Streptomyces clavuligerus: one gene and its partner. The protein of the gene in region 1 interacts with the protein of each later gene in a pairwise test. Links are inferred from orthologs where the notes say so. Each region holds a gene or a part of one and is shown in the gene's direction. Other genes may lie near its edges. The genes, in order: rlmN and ftsZ.

Region 1 (9,139 bases):
CGAGATTGCCGCGGTGGTCCGGGACGGCGCAGAGGTCGCCGTGGTCATCGGCGGCGGCAACTTCTTCCGCGGCGCCGAGCTCCAGGTGCGCGGCATGGACCGGGCCCGCTCCGACTACATGGGCATGCTCGGCACCGTGATGAACTGCCTCGCCCTCCAGGACTTCCTGGAGAAGGAGGGCATCGACTCCCGGGTCCAGACCGCCATCACCATGGCGCAGGTCGCCGAGCCCTATATCCCGCTGCGCGCGGTGCGCCACCTGGAGAAGGGCCGTGTGGTGATCTTCGGCGCGGGTATGGGCATGCCCTACTTCTCCACCGACACCACCGCCGCACAGCGCGCCCTGGAGATCCAGGCCGAGGCCCTGCTGATGGGCAAGAACGGTGTCGACGGTGTCTACGACTCCGACCCCAAGGCCAACCCCGACGCGGTGAAGTTCGACGCGCTGGAGTACGGCGAGGTGCTCGCCCGCGACCTCAAGGTCGCCGACGCCACCGCCATCACCCTGTGCCGGGACAACGCCCTGCCGATCCTGGTCTTCGAACTTCTCGCCGAGGGCAATATCGCGCGGGCCGTCAAGGGTGAGAAGATCGGCACACTGGTGAGCGACGAGGGCACCCGGGCCTGATTCCGGGACGTCCGGGACGGCCGCCGCGGCGGCCGTCCGGGGCATGGACAAAGCCCTGCCGGTCGGACACCGTGCAGGGAAGACGCGACAGACGTTCCGCCCGGCCCGGGCATTCCCCCGTGGCCCACGGCCCGGGGGACCGCAGCCTACTCAAGACACGCAGGAGCAAGTGGTGATCGAAGAGACCCTCCTCGAAGCCGAGGAGAAAATGGAGAAGGCCGTCGTGGTCGCCAAGGAGGACTTCGCCGCGATCCGCACCGGGCGTGCGCACCCGGCGATGTTCAACAAGATCGTCGCCGACTACTACGGCGCGCTGACCCCGATCAACCAGCTGGCGTCGTTCTCGGTGCCGGAGCCGCGGATGGCCGTGGTGACCCCCTTCGACAAGACCGCCCTGCGCAACATCGAGCAGGCGATCCGCGACTCGGACCTCGGGGTCAACCCGAGCAACGACGGCAACATCATCCGAGTGGTGTTCCCCGAGCTGACCGAGGAGCGCCGCCGCGACTACATCAAGGTCGCCAAGGGCAAGGCCGAGGACTCGAAGATCTCGATCCGCTCCGTCCGCCGCAAGGCCAAGGAGGCCATCGACAAGCTGGTCAAGGACGGCGAGGTCGGCGAGGACGAGGGCCGCCGCGGGGAGAAGGAGCTCGACGACACCACCGCGAAGTACGTGGCGCAGGTGGACGAGCTGCTGAAGCACAAGGAAGCCGAGCTGCTCGAAGTCTGATGAACGACTCTTCCTGGGGGGCCCCGCCGAGGGCCGACGTGGTCGGAGGCAGGCGACCGTCCGACCTGGGGTCCGCATCGGCGGGTCCCACGTACGAGGAGCATGCCGCACAGCAGACTCGGCCCATGCCCATCGTGCCGGACTTTCCCGACGCAGGTAGAGACGCCGAAGACAGCGGCCGCCACGGCCGTGAGCAGCGCGAGAGGGGGGCCGCCCCGCGAAGCGGCCCCCCGCTTCACGACCAGCGCCCCGACGGCCCCGTGCCCGGCTCCGTACCGCCCCATCCGGCCGCCGCCCAGCCGCGTCCCGGAGACCGGGCCGGACGGCCCGGCCGGGCGGTACCGGAGAAGAAGGCAGTGCGCGAGAAGAAGAACGCGGGCCGCGATCTGAGGGCGGCGATAGGAGTCGGCGTCGGGCTCGGTGCCGTGATCGGCGCCTCGCTCTTCGTCGTCAAGGCCGTCTTCGTCGGCGTCGTCGTGGTCGCCGTCGTCGTCGGGCTCTGGGAGCTGACCAGCAGGCTCCAGGAACGCAAGCAGATCAAGGCGCCGCTGGTGCCGCTCGCCGTGGGCGGTGCGGCGATGGTCGTGGCGGGGTACGCGCGCGGCGCGGAGGGCGCCTGGGTCGCGACGGCCCTGACCGCCCTCGCCGTTCTGGTGTGGCGGATGACGGACCCCCCCGAGGGGTATCTGCGGGATGTCACCGCCGGGGTCTTCGCCGTCTTCTACGTGCCCTTCCTCGCGACCTTCGTGGCGCTGATGCTCACGGCGGACGACGGCCCCTGGCGGGTCCTCGTCTTCCTCGCGCTCACCGTCATCAGCGACACCGGCGCGTACGCGGTCGGCTGGCGCTTCGGCAGGCGCAAACTGGCGCCCCGGATCAGCCCCGGCAAGACCTGGGAAGGGCTCCTGGGCGCGATCGGCTTCGCGATGGCCGCGGGCGCGCTCTTCATGGAGTTCCTGATCGACGGCGGGAGCTGGTGGCAGGGGCTGCTGCTCGGGCTCGCGGTCGCGGTCAGCGCCACCCTGGGCGACCTGGGTGAATCCATGATCAAGCGGGATCTGGGCATCAAGGACATGGGCGCGCTGCTCCCGGGCCACGGGGGCATCATGGACCGGCTGGACTCGCTGCTGCCGACCGCTCCGGTGGTCTGGCTGCTGCTGGTGCTCTTCGTCGGCTCGGGCTGAGGCTCCGGCCGCCCGGCTCCGGCCCCCCGGCCGCCCGGCTCCGGCCCCCCGGCCCCCGGCTCCGGCCGCCGGGCCCCCGGCTCCGGCCGCCGGGCCCCCGGCTCCGACCGGCCACCGGCCTTGGGCCCACCGGGGCGACCCCATCCAGCCGCACGGCTCTGACCTGCTTGTTCTTCGATCGAGGGCTCGTTGTCCACAGGGTGGCGAGCCCTTTGTCGTATCTCTGCGACACTGGTAGGACCATGCCCAAGCCCGGAGAACTGACCTTTGTCGCGCCGCGCGGAGCCAAGAAGCCGCCGCGGCACCTCGCCGACCTCACCCCCGCAGAGCGCAAGGAAGCCGTCGCCGCGATCGGCGAGAAGCCGTTCCGTGCCAAGCAGCTCTCGCAGCACTACTTCGCGCGGTACGCCCACGACCCGGCCGCGTGGACGGACATCCCCGCCGCGGCGCGGGAGCGGCTCGCCTCCGAGCTGCTGCCCGATCTGATGTCCGTCGTCCGGCATGTGTCGTGCGACAACGACACCACCCGCAAGACCCTGTGGCGGCTGCACGACGGCACCCTGGTCGAGTCCGTGCTGATGCGCTACCCGGACCGGGTGACGATGTGCATCTCCTCCCAGGCGGGCTGCGGGATGAACTGCCCGTTCTGCGCCACCGGGCAGGCCGGGCTCGACCGCAATCTCTCCACCGCCGAGATCGTCCACCAGATCGTCGACGGCATGCGCGCCCTGCGCGACGGAGAGGTCCCCGGCGGCCCCGCCCGGCTGTCGAACATCGTCTTCATGGGCATGGGCGAGCCCCTGGCCAACTACAAGCGGGTCGTCGGTGCCATCCGCAGGCTCACCGACCCGGAGCCCGACGGGCTCGGCCTCTCGCAGCGCGGGATCACCGTCTCCACGGTCGGTCTGGTGCCCGCGATGCTGCGCTTCGCCGACGAGGGCTTCAAGTGCCGGCTCGCGGTCTCGCTGCACGCCCCGGACGACGAGCTGCGCGACACACTGGTCCCGGTCAACACCCGGTGGAAGGTGCGGGAGGTGCTGGACGCCGCCTGGGAGTACGCGGAGAAGTCGGGCCGCCGGGTCTCCATCGAGTACGCCCTGATCCGCGACATCAACGACCACGCCTGGCGGGGCGACCTGCTGGGACGGCTGCTCAAGGGCAAGCGGGTCCATGTCAATCTGATCCCGCTCAACCCCACCCCGGGCTCCAAGTGGACCGCGTCCCGGCCCGAGGACGAGAAGGCGTTCGTCGAGGCGATCGCCGCGCACGGGGTTCCCGTGACCGTGCGGGACACCCGGGGCCAGGAGATCGACGGCGCCTGCGGACAGCTCGCCGCCGCCGAGCGCTGACCCCGACGCGGTGCGGCGGCCCCGGTGGGGGCTGCCGCCGCCCGGGGGTGACCTTGTACGCTGTGCCAGGTCATCGCCGTGATGACCATCCACTGACATCTGTATACCCATCCGACAGGGGAGCGCCACAGCGCTGAGAGTGCGGCAGCCGACGGCCGCAGACCCTCTGAACCTCGCCCGGGTCATTCCGGGTAGGAAGTTCGGTCACCACCTCAAGCTGTTGCGCCCCGCCGGGCCCTCCTTTCCGGGGACCGGGCGGGGCCGCGTCTCTTCCTGGCCACTCCGGTCCCAGGAGGAATCTCAGTGAACACCAAGAAGACGGTGGCCACCGCGCTGGCGGCGGCCCTGGGCGTCAGCGCGCTCGCGGCCTGCGGCGGGGGCTCGGACTCCGAGGGCTCAGGGGGCTCGAAAGGCTCCGGGTCGGGCGGCTCCTCGTCCACGACCGTCACCCTGGTCACCCATGAGTCGTTCGCCGTCTCCGAGAAGGTGCTGAAGGAGTTCACCAGGAGCACCGGCTACACCGTCAAGGTGCTCAAGAGCGGAGACGCCGGTGAGGCGCTGAACAAGGAGATCCTGACCAAGGGCTCCCCGCAGGGCGATGTGTTCTTCGGCGTCGACAACACCCTGCTGTCGCGCGCACTCGACAACGGGATCTTCACCTCCTACGAGGCCAAGGGCCTGGACCAGGTCGGCGACGCGGTCGAGCTGGACCGCGGGCGTCACCGTGTCACCCCCGTCGACACCGGCGACATCTGCGTCAACTACGACAAGAAGTACTTCGCGGACAAGAAGCTGGCCCCGCCGCGGACCTTCGACGACCTGATCAAGCCCGAGTACAAGAACCTGCTGGTGGTGGAGAACGCGGCCACCTCCTCCCCGGGTCTCGGCTTCCTCCTGGGCACGGTCGCCCGCTATGGGGAGAAGGGCTGGCAGGAGTACTGGAAGGACCTCAAGGAGAACGGGGTCAAGGTCGTCGACGGCTGGTCCGAGGCGTACAACGAGGAGTTCTCGGGCTCGGCGGGCGGCCGGAAGGCCAAGGGCGAGAGGCCGCTGGTCGTCTCGTACGCCTCCAGCCCGCCGGTCGAGGTGCTGTACGCCGATCCGCAGCCCGCCGAGGCCCCCACCGGGGTGGCGGACGGCACCTGCTTCCGGCAGATCGAGTTCGCGGGCCTGCTGAACGGGGCGAAGAACGAGGCGGGCGGCAAGGCGCTGCTGGACTTCATGGTCTCGAAGACCTTCCAGGAGGACCTGCCGCTGAAGATGTTCGTGAACCCGGTGCTCGACGGGGCGAAGCTGCCCGAGATCTTCACCGCGCACGGCACGAGGATCGAGCAGCCGCCGACGGTCGACCCCGGCACCATCGCCGACAACCGTGAGCAGTGGATTCAGACATGGTCCTCGACCGTCCTGAGGTGACCGTTCCCACGGGAACCGGAACCGGAACCGGAACCGCCCCGGCCCGCCCCGGCCCGGCCGGGCGCGCCGGTGCGGCACTGCGGCGGAACGCGGGGCGGCTCGGTCTGATGGCCGTGCCCCTCGCGTTCTTCGCGGTCTTCTTCGCCCACCCCGTCGCCGCGATCGTCGGCCGGGGACTGCGGATCGACGGGGTCTGGCAGTTCGGCCGGATCGGCGAGGTACTCGGGCGCGACGACCTCCAGCGGGTGCTCTGGTTCACCACCTGGCAGGCCGTCGTCTCCACCGTGCTCACCCTGCTGATCGCGCTGCCCGGCGCCTATGTCCTGGCCCGCTTCTCCTTCCCCGGCAAGAAGCTGCTGCGCGCCGTGGTCACGGTGCCCTTCGTGCTGCCGACGGTGGTCGTCGGCAGCGCCTTCCTCGCACTGGTGGGACGGGGCGGAGTCCTCGACGAACTGTGGGGCGTCCGGCTCGACGGCACGGTGTGGGCCATTCTGCTGGCCCATGTCTTCTTCAACTACGCCGTCGTGGTCCGCACCGTGGGCGGGCTCTGGGGCCAGCTCGACCCCCGGCAGGAGGAGGCCGCCCGGGTGCTCGGCGCCGGACGGTTCACCGCCTGGCGCCGGGTGACGCTGCCCGTGCTCACGCCCGCGGTGGCCGCCGCCGCGCTGATGGTCTTCCTCTTCACCTTCACCTCCTTCGGCATCGTCCAGATCCTCGGCGGCCCCACCACCGCGACGCTGGAGGTGGAGATCTACCGGCAGACCGCCCAACTGCTCGATCTGCGCACCGCCGCCGTGCTGACGCTGGTGCAGTTCGCGGTGGTCGGCACCGTGCTCGCGGTGCACGCCCGGGCCGTGCGGCGGCGCGAGGGCGCGCTGCGGCTGGTGGACCCGGAGCGCGCCGCGCGCCCCGTGCGCGGCGCCGGTCAGCGGGCACTGCTCGCCGGGGTGCTGCTCACCGTGGCCGTTCTGCTGCTGACCCCGCTGGCGGTGCTGGTGGAACGGTCGTTCGACACGTCCGGCGGCTACGGCCTCGACCACTACCGCTCGCTGGGCACGCTGGACGAGGCGGGCGGGGCGTTTCTCGTCCCGCCGATCGAGGCGGTGGGGAACTCGCTGGAGTACGCGCTCGCGGCGACCGCCGTCGCGGTGCTGGTCGGCTCGCTGGCCGCCGCCGCGCTCACCCGGCGGGCGGGACGGCTGACCCGCGGTTTCGACGCGCTGCTGATGCTGCCGCTCGGAGTGTCCGCGGTGACCGTCGGCTTCGGTTTTCTGATCGCCCTGGACGAGCCGCCGCTCGATCTGCGCTCCTCCTGGATTCTGGTCCCGCTCGCCCAGGCGCTGGTGGGCACCCCGTTCGTGGTGCGGACCATGCTGCCGGTGCTGCGCGCGGTGGACGGGCGGCTGCGGGAGGCGGCGGCGGTGCTGGGCGCCTCGCCGCTGCGGGTCTGGCGCGAGGTGGACTTCCCCCTGGTGAGCCGGGCACTGCTGATCTCCGCGGGGTTCGCCTTCGCGGTCTCGCTGGGCGAGTTCGGGGCGACGGTCTTCCTGGCCCGGCCCGATCAGCCGACACTGCCGGTCGCGGTGGCCCGGCTGCTGAGCCGCCCCGGTGAACTCAACTACGGACAGGCGATGGCCCTGAGCACGATTCTGATGGTGGTGTGCGCGGTGGCGCTCTTCCTGCTGGAGCGGATTCGCGTCCGTCCTTCTTCGTCGGCGTCTCCGTCGGCGTCTTCTTCGGCGTCGTCCGCCACGGCGGCGGCGTTCTGATGGCCCTGCTGACACTGGACGGGGTGACCGTACGGTTCGGGGCGCGCGATGTGCTCGACGCGGTCTCCCTCACGGTCGCCGCGCACGAGACCGTGTGTGTGCTCGGGCCGAGCGGCAGCGGGAAGTCCACGCTGCTCCGGGTGGTCGCGGGGCTTCAGCCGCCGACGGCGGGACGGGTGCTGCTGGCCGGTGCCGACCAGGCGGGTGTCCCCGTGCACCGCCGCAACCTGGGCCTGATGTTCCAGGACCACCAGCTCTTCCCGCAACGGGACACCGGCGGCAATGTGGGCTTCGGACTGCGGATGCGCGGGGTCGGCGGTGCCGAGCGGCAGCGGCGGGTGGCCGCGCTGCTGGAGCTGGTGGGGCTCCCGGGGGCCGAGCGGCGCTCCGTCGCCTCGCTCTCCGGCGGTGAGCAGCAGCGGGTGGCGCTCGCGCGGGCGCTCGCGCCCGAGCCCCGGCTGCTGATGCTGGACGAGCCGCTGGGGCAGCTCGACCGGGTGCTGCGGGAGCGGCTGGTGGTGGAGTTGCGCGAGCTGTTCGCCCGGCTGGGCACCACGGTGCTCGCCGTCACCCATGACCAGGGCGAGGCGTTCACCCTCGCGGACCGGGTGGTGATCATGCGGGACGGGCGGATCGCGCAGACCGGTACCCCGCGCGAGGTGTGGCAGCGGCCCGCCGACGCGTTCGTGGCCCGTTTCCTCGGCTTCGACAACGTGGTGCCGGGGACGGTGTCCGGTGCGGCGGCACAGACCGCGTGGGGCCCGGTCCCGGTTCCCGCCGGTTCCCCGGACGGCGCCCATGACCTGCTGATACGGCCCACCGGGGTACGGGTCGGGCCGGTGGCGGACGGGCTGCGCTGCACCGTCGGGTCCACCGTCTTCCGGGGGGAACGGGTGGCGGTACGGCTCCGTCCCCCGGCCGGTCCTGAGCTGTCGGCGGAGCTGCCCTCCGCCGCGGCGCCCCGGCAGGGGGATCAGGTGGGCGTGGTCTTCACCGCCGACGATGTGGTGGTGCTGGGCTGACGACCGGAGAACGGCCCACGGGCGAAACGGTGGCACAGCGACGATCGGCGTCCGGCGGAACGACGACGCACGGTGCACGATGCACGACACAGGGCGGACGGAGGCTGGAGGCCGGGCCCGGGTCAGACACCCGGGGCGCAGGCCGCCGCGATCGCCAGGCTGTCCTCGTACACCCGGAAGCGGACGATCAGTCCGTCCACCACGCTCAGCCGGATCGCGAACGGTGAGCTGAAGTACCGGCCCGTGGAGCGGACCCGGCCCGCGAGGACGCCGCTGAACAGGGCTTCCGTGCCATCGGTCAGCAGCGCTTCGATCGCGGTGCCCGCCGGGTCGCCCTGCTGGCCCTCGGCCAGCTCGCGGAAGTGGTCCGCGACGTCGGCGCGGGTGCGGCGGGGGCGTATCCAGGGGACGGCGGGGTTCTCGGCGATCAGCCAGTCGACCCGTTCGGCGAAGAGCGCGGCGATCCGCTCCGGGTCGCCCTCCTGGAGCCGCCCGAGGAACTCCTCGGCGGTCGCCCGTGTCACCTCCGTGGCGAGGTGGTGCTCCTGCTCCGTGCCCAGTACCGCGTGCGTGTCCATCCGGCCCTCCTCGGGTGACGTCCGTTGGGACGATCATGGAGCAGGGGCGGTCGCACGGTCGATGACCCCCGAGGTAAGGGAGGCGGCGGGCGGGACGGAACGGGTCAGCGCCCGGCCGGCAGGGTCGCGAGCATTCCCACCGCCCCGACCACCGGGACGAAGACCAGCAGCAGGGCCCCGACCCGCAGCAGGGCCGCGAGCCGCAGCGGCGCGGCGGGCGCGCCCAGGCCGCGCAACTGCCCGATCAGCTCGGCCCGGTCCTGGCGGGCCTCGACGGCCGAGATCACCAGCGCGGCGGTGGTGCAGGCGAGCACCAGCCCCGCGCCCAGCCCGGTCAGCGGTCCGAACAGCCGCGGCCCCGTCCCGTTCAGCGCCCAGGCGGTGACCGTCGCGGCGGCGACGGCGCTGAGCACCCCGAGGGGCCGTCCGATCCGGTGGGACTCCGCCATCAGGACCCGGCCCG
Region 2 (9,002 bases), 3.7 Mb from region 1 along the record:
GGTCGCGGACGTGGCGGGCGTGGCCTATGTGGACGACTCCAAGGCCACCAACACCCATGCCGCGGCGGCCTCCCTGGCGGCCTATGAACCGATCGTATGGATCGCGGGGGGACTGGCCAAGGGAGCGGTCTTCGACGAACTGGTCGGACAATCGGCCGACCGGCTGCGCGCCGTCGTGCTCATGGGGGCCGATCGCGCGCTGATTCGGGAAGCCCTGGCACGACACGCCCCCGAGGTCCCGGTCGTGGACCTCGACCGGACCGACACTGGGGCGATGGCGGCGGCGGTCCGGGAGGCGGCGCGGCTCGCCCGGCCGGGGGACACGGTTCTCCTCGCCCCCGCCTGTGCCTCGATGGACATGTTCGTCAACTACACCAAGCGAGGCGAGGCGTTCGCCGACGCGGTCCGCGCACTCGCCGCCGAGCGCGCCTGACCCGCCCGACCTCCGCGCTGCCGACCGCGCCCCGGGGACCGTCCGGGGCGCGCGGCGCGGCGCGCCAGGCACGACTGGAGGGGACAGCGTCCATGCCCGCCGACGACACCACCACGGGGCCCCGCCGCTCCACCGGCCAGGCCGTCCCACGGGGAGGTGCCCGTTCCCGCGAGGGCAGGGCCCCGGCGCCCCGTACCGGCTCGTCCGCGCTCCGGCGCTCCGCCGCCACCGGCTCCCGCCCGCCGCGCGGCGGTGCCCCGCGCCGGCTGTACGAGCGGGTCCGCCGGGCCTGGGACCGTCCGCTCACGGCGTACTACGTCATCATGGGCAGCGCGCTGCTGATCACCGTGCTCGGTCTGGTGATGGTCTACTCGGCCTCGATGATCAAGGCGCTCTCGCTCTCGCTGCCGGGCACCTATTTCTTCCGCAAACAGTTCCTCGCCGCGGTCATCGGCACCGTGCTGCTGGTGATCGCCTCCCGGACGCCCTCCCGGCTGCACCGGGCGCTGGCCTATCCGCTGCTGCTCGTGACCGTCTTCCTGATGGCGCTGGTGCAGGTCCCGGGGATAGGCGAGTCGGTCGGCGGCAATCAGAACTGGCTCTCGCTCGGCGGCCCGTTCCAGCTCCAGCCCAGTGAGTTCGGCAAGCTGGCGCTGATCCTGTGGGGCGCGGACCTGCTCGCCCGCAAACAGGAGAAGCGGCTGCTGAACCAGTGGAAGCACATACTGGTTCCGCTGGTTCCGGTGGGCTTTGTCCTGCTTGGGCTGATCATGCTCGGCGGGGACATGGGGACGGCGATGATCCTCACCGCCATCCTCTTCGGGCTGCTCTGGCTGGCGGGCGCGCCCACCCGGCTCTTCGTGGGGGTGCTGGCCGTCGCCGGTCTGGTCGGCTTCATGCTGATCCGCACCAGTGAGAACCGGATGTCCCGGCTTTTCTGTGTGGGGGCGAAGGACCTCGGCCCCCAGGGGGAGTGCTGGCAGGCCGTGCACGGACTCTATGCGCTCGCCTCCGGCGGATGGTTTGGTTCCGGTCTCGGGGCAAGTGTGGAAAAATGGGGTCAACTGCCTGAATCGCATACCGACTTCATCTTCGCCATCGCCGGGGAGGAACTGGGTCTGGCGGGGACGCTGTCGGTGCTCGGTCTGTTCGCGGCTCTAGGCTATGCGGGTATCCGCGTGGCCGGACGCACGGAGGACCACTTCGTCAGGTACGCGGCGGGAGGTGTGACCACCTGGATCATGGCCCAGGCCATGGTCAACATCGGCGCGGTGCTCGGACTGCTGCCGATCGCCGGTGTTCCCCTGCCGCTGTTCTCCTACGGAGGGTCGGCCCTGCTGCCGACCATGTTCGCCGTCGGGTTGCTCATCGCGTTCGCGCGGGAGGAGCCCGCCGCGAAGGCGGCCCTGGCCATGCGGAGGCCAGGGGGGAGATGGAAAACGATGAGACGGCGCGCTACGGGGCGTCCGTCCGGAGAGCGGTGAATTTCGGTGCATGTCGTCCTCGCCGGCGGTGGGACCGCCGGCCATATCGAGCCCGCGCTGGCCCTCGCGGACGCCCTGCGCAGGCAGGACCCGACCGTGGGCATCACCGCCCTGGGCACGGAGCGCGGACTGGAGACCCGGCTGGTGCCGGAGCGGGGCTATGAGCTGGCGCTGATCCCCGCCGTCCCGCTGCCCCGGAGGCCGACCCCGGAGCTGATCACCGTCCCCGGGCGGCTGCGCGGCACCATCAAGGCCGCCGAGCAGGTCCTGGAGCGCACCAAGGCCGACTGTGTCGTCGGCTTCGGCGGCTATGTGGCCCTCCCCGGCTATCTTGCCGCCAAACGGCTCGGGGTGCCGATCGTGGTCCACGAGGCCAACGCGCGCCCCGGGCTCGCCAACAAGATCGGCTCCCGGTACGCCGCCGGGGTGGCCGTCGCCACCCCCGACAACAAGCTGCGCGGGGCCCGCTACATCGGCATCCCGCTGCGGTACACCATCGCCACCCTGGACCGGGCCCGGGTGCGCCCCGAGGCGCGCGAGGTCTTCGGCCTCGACCCCCATCTGCCCACCCTGCTGGTCTCCGGCGGCTCCCAGGGCGCCCGGCGGCTCAACGAGGTCATCCAGCAGGCCGCGCCCGTCCTCCAGCGCTCCGGCATCCAGATCCTGCACGCGGTCGGCCCGAAGAACGAGCTGCCGCACGCGGACAACATGCCGGGAATGCCGCCATATGTCCCGGTACCGTATGTGGACCGGATGGATCTCGCCTACGCCGCCGCCGACATGATGCTCTGCCGCGCCGGAGCGATGACCGTCGCCGAGCTGTCGGCCGTCGGGCTCCCCGCCGCCTATGTCCCGCTGCCGATCGGCAACGGCGAACAGCGGCTCAACGCCCAGCCGGTCGTCAAGGCGGGCGGCGGACTCCTCGTCGACGACTCCGAGCTGACCGCCGAGTGGGTCCAGGGCCATGTCCTCCCGGTACTGGCCGATCCGCATCGGCTGTACGAGATGTCCCGCGCCGCCGCCGAGTTCGGCCGCCGGGACGCCGACAATCTGCTTGTCGGCATGGTGTACGAGGCGATCGCCGCACGCCGTCAGGCGTGAGGCCGCCCGGCCCGGGGCGCAGGGCCCCGGGCGCCGGCAGGAAGGAGACCGGAGCGTGGCCGGACCCACCACCGCCGAGCGCGGTGCGAAGAGACCCCCGCGCCGCCCCCGGCCGGAGCCCGGCCCGCCCTCCGGCGCCCCGGCCCGGGGCAGGCTGCGGCCCGGCCGCAGGGGAGTGCTGGTCGCCCTGGCGGCCGTGGCGCTCACCGCGGGCCTCGGCTGGCTGCTCCACGGCTCCTCCTGGCTGCGCGTCGAGCGGGTCGAGGCCACCGGGACCCGGGTGCTGACACCCGCGCAGGTGGTCGAGGCGGCCCGGGTGCCCCTGGGCGAGCCGGTCGTCTCCCTGGACACCGACGCCATCGGGGAGCGCGTCCGTGAGCGGCTGCCGCGCGTCGGCTCCGTGGAGGTCTCCCGTGACTGGCCCCGGGGCGTCACCCTGGAGGTGACCGAACGTCAGCCCGTGCTGCTGCTCGTCCAGGGGAAGCGCTTTGTCGAGGTGGACCGCGAAGGGGTCCGGTTCGCGACCGCGCACCGGCCGGTCAAGGGGGTACCCCGGCTCGAACTCGCCGCCGAGCGCTCCCCGGGCCTGCGCCGCTTCCCGCTCTCCCGGCTGACCGAGGAGGCGGTACGGGTCAGGGGCGAACTGCCGGGAAAGGTCGCCGACGAGCTGCGTACCCTGGTAGTGCGTTCATATGACGACATGGTCCTGGAGTTGACCGGGGGGCGCACGGTGGTGTGGGGGAGCCCCGAAGAGGGTGAGGCGAAGGCGCGCGCCCTCACCGCGCTTCTGAAAGCCGCACCCCGGGCCCGGCACTTCGATGTGAGTGCTCCCACCACCCCGGCGGTGTCCGGGAGTTGACGCCGGAGCACCTCTCCCGGCCCCCTGGGTGGTCAGCGCAACGGCTGATCACATAGGGTGAAAAGAAAAACGGGAGGTTCGGCGTGTTCATTGAACGCGCGCCGCTTGTCGACTTAGTGTCCTGTTCGGGGAGTCCAGCGAACAGACACACGGGTAACCCTAAACTTCAACGTTAGGGTTCGGGTCGGCGCGGTCGGACCGCCCCATCGGCATCAGCCGCCGCCGCGCGGGTACAGCGCGGGGGCGGCACGTATTTCGAGGCGAGAGGCCTTCGACGTGGCAGCACCGCAGAACTACCTCGCAGTCATCAAGGTCATCGGTGTCGGCGGCGGTGGTGTCAATGCCATCAACCGAATGATCGAGGTCGGTCTCAAGGGCGTCGAGTTCATCGCCATCAACACCGACGCTCAGGCGTTGTTGATGAGCGACGCCGACGTCAAGCTCGACGTCGGCCGCGAACTCACCCGGGGACTCGGCGCGGGCGCCAACCCGGCCGTCGGCCGCAAGGCCGCCGAGGACCACCGCGAGGAGATCGAGGAGGTCCTCAAGGGGGCCGACATGGTCTTCGTCACCGCTGGTGAGGGCGGCGGCACCGGCACCGGCGGCGCGCCCGTCGTGGCCAACATCGCGCGCTCCCTGGGCGCCCTGACGATCGGTGTGGTCACCCGGCCCTTCACCTTCGAGGGCCGCCGCCGCGCCAACCAGGCGGAGGACGGCATCGCCGAGCTCCGCGAAGAGGTCGACACCCTCATCGTCATCCCCAACGACCGGCTGCTGTCCATCTCGGACCGCCAGGTCAGCGTGCTCGACGCGTTCAAGTCCGCCGACCAGGTACTGCTCTCGGGCGTCCAGGGCATCACCGACCTCATCACCACGCCCGGTCTGATCAACCTCGACTTCGCCGACGTCAAGTCCGTGATGTCCGAGGCCGGGTCCGCCCTCATGGGCATCGGCTCGGCCCGGGGCGACGACCGTGCGGTGGCGGCGGCCGAGATGGCGATCTCCTCGCCGCTCCTGGAGGCGTCCATCGACGGCGCCCGCGGGGTGCTGCTGTCCATCTCCGGCGGCTCCGACCTCGGTCTCTTCGAGATCAACGAGGCGGCCCAGCTGGTGAGCGAGGCGGCCCACCCCGAGGCCAACATCATCTTCGGCGCGGTCATCGACGACGCCCTCGGCGACGAGGTCCGGGTCACGGTCATCGCCGCGGGCTTCGACGGCGGTCAGCCGCCGGTCCGCCGGGACACCGTCCTCGGCTCCGCGGGCGCCAAGCGCGAGGAGGCGCAGCCGCCCGCGCAGCGCCCCGAGCCCTCGTCCCGCCCGATCGGCCTCGGCTCGGTACCGGTGCGCGAGGAGCCTCCGGCCGAGCCCGCCCCGGTCCAGGCCGACCGCGGCCCGGCCATCACCCCGCAGGTCCCGCCGGCCCGTCCCTACCCGGACACCTCGGCCGAGGAACTGGATGTCCCGGACTTCCTGAAGTGACCGTGCGGCACGACGCGATACACGCGAACGGCGCCCACTTCGCCTTCACCACCCGGTGGGGCGGGGTGAGCGCCGTTCCGTACGAGGAGCTGAACCTCGGCGGAGCGGTCGGCGACGACCCCGGGGCCGTACGGACCAACCGGGAGACCGCCGCCAAGGCGCTCGGGTTCGACCCGGGCCGGGTGGTCTGGATGAACCAGGTGCACGGCCGGGAGGTCGTACGGGCCGACGCGCCCTGGGGCACGGGGCCGGTTCCGGCGGTGGACGGGGTGGTCACCACCCGGCGCGGCCTGGCCCTCGCCGTGCTGACCGCCGACTGCGTCCCCGTTCTGCTGGCCGATCCGGTGGCCGGGGTGGCGGGCGCCGCCCACGCGGGCCGGATCGGGATGGCCCTCGGGGTGGTCGCCGCCACCGTCGGGGCGATGGCGGAACTGGGCGCGCGGCCCGAGCGGATCGTCGCCCGCACCGGGCCCGCGATCTGCGGCCGGTGCTATGAGGTGCCCGCCGCAATGCGCGCGGAGGTCGCCGCAGCGGAGCCGGCCGCCTGGGCCGAGACCGCCTGGGGCACCCCGGGCATCGATGTCGTCGCCGGGGTCCACGCCCAGCTCGCGGCGGTCGGGGTGCGGGACCGGCAGGCATCGCCGGTGTGCACCCGGGAATCACAGGACCACTACTCGTACCGCCGCGACCGCACCACCGGGCGGCTCGCCGGATATGTCTGGTTGGAGCCGTTCTCCGAGGGGGCGGGCGCCGCTTCCCCGGCAGGAGAGACAGCAGCATGACGGAACGACACGAGCTTCCGGACCCGGCGCGCCGGGACGAACTCGCCGAAAATCTGGCGAAGGTGGAGGAACGTATCGCCGCCGCCTGCGCCGCCGCCGGGCGGAAGCGGGAGGAGGTGACCCTCGTCGTGGTCACCAAGACCTATCCCGCGAGCGATGTCCGCCTTCTGTATGAACTCGGTGTGAGAAACGTCGCCGAGAACCGCGATCAGGACGCCGCCCCCAAGGCCGCCGCGTGCGCCGATCTCGATCTCCAATGGCACTTTGTCGGTCAGTTGCAGACGAACAAGGTCCGTTCTGTACTGGGATATTCCGATGTGGTGCAGTCGGTCGATCGTATGAAGCTGGTCACGGCGCTCTCCTCCGCGGCGGTCCGCGCGGGGCGTGAAGTGGGGTGTCTGATCCAGGTGGCGCTGGACGCGGAGACCGGCGCACGCGGGGAGCGCGGCGGGGTCGCGCCGGGCGGGACCGAGGAACTCGCCACCGCGATCGAGGGGTCCGCCGGACTTCGGTTCGACGGTCTGATGACGGTCGCACCGCTGGTCGGACCCTATGCGGGACGGCAACGGGCCGCGTTCGACCGGCTGATGGAAATCTCGGCGGACCTGCGCGTGGGGCATCCTGCTGCGAACATGGTCTCGGCGGGGATGAGTACGGACCTCGAAGAGGCCGTCGCCGCCGGTGCGACACATGTACGCGTCGGTACGGCGGTACTCGGAGTCCGTCCCCGGCTCGGGTAACGTCGCCAAGAGTCGGACCACAGCAGAAAATATGGTCATTCCCGCGGTAAAGCGGGCAGACCCAGTGGATCGCGGGCACTTGGCGGCAGTGCGACATTTGCGAACAAAGCGATCCACCACAGAGCGGAGGACTCAGAGCATGGCCGGCGCGATGCGCAAGATGGCGGTCTACCTCGGCCTCGTGGAGGACGATGGGTACGACGGCAGGGGCTTCGACCCCGACGACGACTTCGAGCCCGAGCCGGAGCCGGAACGGGAACACCGTCGGCACCCGCCCGCGCATCCGGTGGAGCGCGAGGAACCGGTGCGCGCCGTCCAGCCTCCGCCCCCGCGCGACCCGATGCCGCTGCCGACTTCGCTACCCGCAGAAAACGGGCGTCCGGCGCGAATTGCCCCCGTGGCATCCATCACACCCGAACGCCCCAACCTGGAGAAGAACGCGCCGGTGATCATGCCCAAGGTCGTGTCCGAGCGGGAGCCCTACCGCATCACCACACTGCACCCGCGGACCTACAACGAGGCCCGTACCATCGGGGAACACTTCCGCGAGGGCACTCCAGTGATCATGAATCTCACGGAGATGGACGACACCGACGCGAAGCGACTCGTCGACTTCGCTGCGGGACTGGTCTTCGGTCTCCATGGCAGCATTGAGCGGGTGACACAGAAGGTGTTCCTGCTGTCTCCTGCTAACGTCGATGTCACGGCGGAGGACAAAGCCCGTATCGCAGAGGGCGGTTTCTTCAACCAGAGCTGAGATGAGGCAGGACCTGGCCGGCCCACCGGGGCCGGGCCACGGACGCACAGGGGAGAGGGAAGCGCAGGATGAGCGTCGCACTACAGGTGGTCTATATCGCGCTGTTGTGTTTCCTCGTCGTCCTGTTCTTCCGTTTGGTCATGGACTACGTCTTCCAGTTCGCCCGTTCATGGCAACCCGGCAAGGCGATGGTGGTCCTCCTGGAGGCCACCTACACTGTCACCGACCCACCGCTCAAGCTTCTTCGGCGGTTCATCCCGCCGTTGCGTCTCGGGGGCGTGGCACTCGACCTGTCCTTCTTCGTTCTGATGATCATCGTTTGGGTCCTTCTCAGCATCGTGGGTCGTTTCGCGTGAGGAGAAGGGTAGGAGTGGACGATACGGTCTTGCCGACTGCCGACGACTACGTAGAGGTGAAGAAGAGATGCCGCTGACCCCCGAGGACGTGCGGAACAAGCAGTTCACGACCGTCCGCCTCCGAGAAGGCTATGACGAGGACGAGGTCGATGCCTTCCTCGACGAGGTCGAATCCGAATTGACCCGGTTGCTCCGGGAGAACGAGGACCTGCGCGCCAAGCTGGCCGCGGCGACTCGTGCCGCCGCGCAGAATCAGCAGCAGCAGCACCAGCAGCAGCAGGCGATGCGCAAGGCTCCGGAGCCCCAGGACGGACGGGGTGCCCCGGGGGCCCCGGTACCCGCTGCCATATCGGGTCCGCCGGTCCAGCAGCAGCCTCCGCAGATGGGTCCCCCCCAACTGCCGGGTGGAGCGCCTCAGCTGCCGGCCGGTCCCAGCCACGGTGGTCCGATGGGCCCCGGCGGCCCCATGCAGGGCGGCCCGATGGGCGGTCCGATGGGTGGCCCCGGTCCCATGGGCGGCCATGGTGGCCCGCAGATGCCGCCGCCCGGTCAGGGCCCCGGCGGCGACAGCGCGGCCCGTGTGCTCTCGCTGGCCCAGCAGACCGCCGACCAGGCGATCGCGGAGGCCCGTTCCGAGGCCAACAAGATTGTCGGCGAGGCCCGTTCGCGCGCCGAGGGCCTGGAGCGGGACGCCCGCGCCAAGGCCGACGCGCTGGAGCGGGACGCGCAGGAGAAGCACCGCGTGGCCATGGGCTCCCTGGAGTCCGCGCGGGCGACGCTGGAGCGCAAGGTCGAAGACCTCCGCGGCTTTGAGCGTGAGTACCGCACCCGTCTGAAGTCCTACCTGGAGAGCCAGCTCCGTCAGCTGGAGACCCAGGCCGACGACTCGCTGGCCCCGCCGCGGACCCCGTCGGCCGCCTCGCTGCCGCCGTCGCCGTCGATGGCGTCGGCCGGTGCCCCGGCGATGGGCCACTCCATGGGCGGCAACCCGCCGATGGGCCAGCCGATGGG

Evidence for each region.
Region 2: the proteins of rlmN (region 1) and ftsZ interact in binary tests that used the Escherichia coli proteins (3 or more experiments, as listed by UniProt). The link is inferred for Streptomyces clavuligerus from one-to-one orthologs.

What each region holds. Positions count from the first base shown.
Region 1 is NZ_CP027858.1:1,452,090-1,461,228, reverse strand. What follows is about bases 1,885-4,837. They hold rlmN (dual-specificity RNA methyltransferase RlmN), read left to right. Parts: upstream 1,885-2,784; coding sequence 2,785-3,891; downstream 3,892-4,837. Other genes in these bases: CRV15_RS05750 (thiamine ABC transporter substrate-binding protein), read left to right, coding at 4,195-4,837; CRV15_RS05760 (phosphatidate cytidylyltransferase), read left to right, coding at 1,885-2,542. In the rest of the region: pyrH (UMP kinase), read left to right, coding at 1-628; frr (ribosome recycling factor), read left to right, coding at 801-1,358; more of CRV15_RS05760, read left to right, coding at 1,358-1,884; more of CRV15_RS05750, read left to right, coding at 4,838-5,307; CRV15_RS05745 (ABC transporter permease), read left to right, coding at 5,415-7,076; CRV15_RS05740 (ABC transporter ATP-binding protein), read left to right, coding at 7,076-8,098; CRV15_RS05735 (nuclear transport factor 2 family protein), read right to left, coding at 8,221-8,676; CRV15_RS05730 (hypothetical protein), read right to left, coding at 8,781-9,139.
Region 2 is NZ_CP027858.1:5,186,096-5,195,097, forward strand. What follows is about bases 3,439-6,254. They hold ftsZ (cell division protein FtsZ), read left to right. Parts: upstream 3,439-4,153; coding sequence 4,154-5,356; downstream 5,357-6,254. Other genes in these bases: CRV15_RS21855 (cell division protein FtsQ/DivIB), read left to right, coding at 3,439-3,877; pgeF (peptidoglycan editing factor PgeF), read left to right, coding at 5,353-6,138; CRV15_RS21875 (YggS family pyridoxal phosphate-dependent enzyme), read left to right, coding at 6,135-6,254. Also shown: murD (UDP-N-acetylmuramoyl-L-alanine--D-glutamate ligase), read left to right, coding at 1-433; putative lipid II flippase FtsW, read left to right, coding at 526-1,917; murG (undecaprenyldiphospho-muramoylpentapeptide beta-N-acetylglucosaminyltransferase), read left to right, coding at 1,924-3,018; more of CRV15_RS21855, read left to right, coding at 3,074-3,438; more of CRV15_RS21875, read left to right, coding at 6,255-6,878; CRV15_RS21880 (cell division protein SepF), read left to right, coding at 7,018-7,635; CRV15_RS21885 (YggT family protein), read left to right, coding at 7,704-7,991; CRV15_RS21890 (DivIVA domain-containing protein), read left to right, coding at 8,059-9,002. UniProt on the Escherichia coli protein: Essential cell division protein that forms a contractile ring structure (Z ring) at the future cell division site. The regulation of the ring assembly controls the timing and the location of cell division.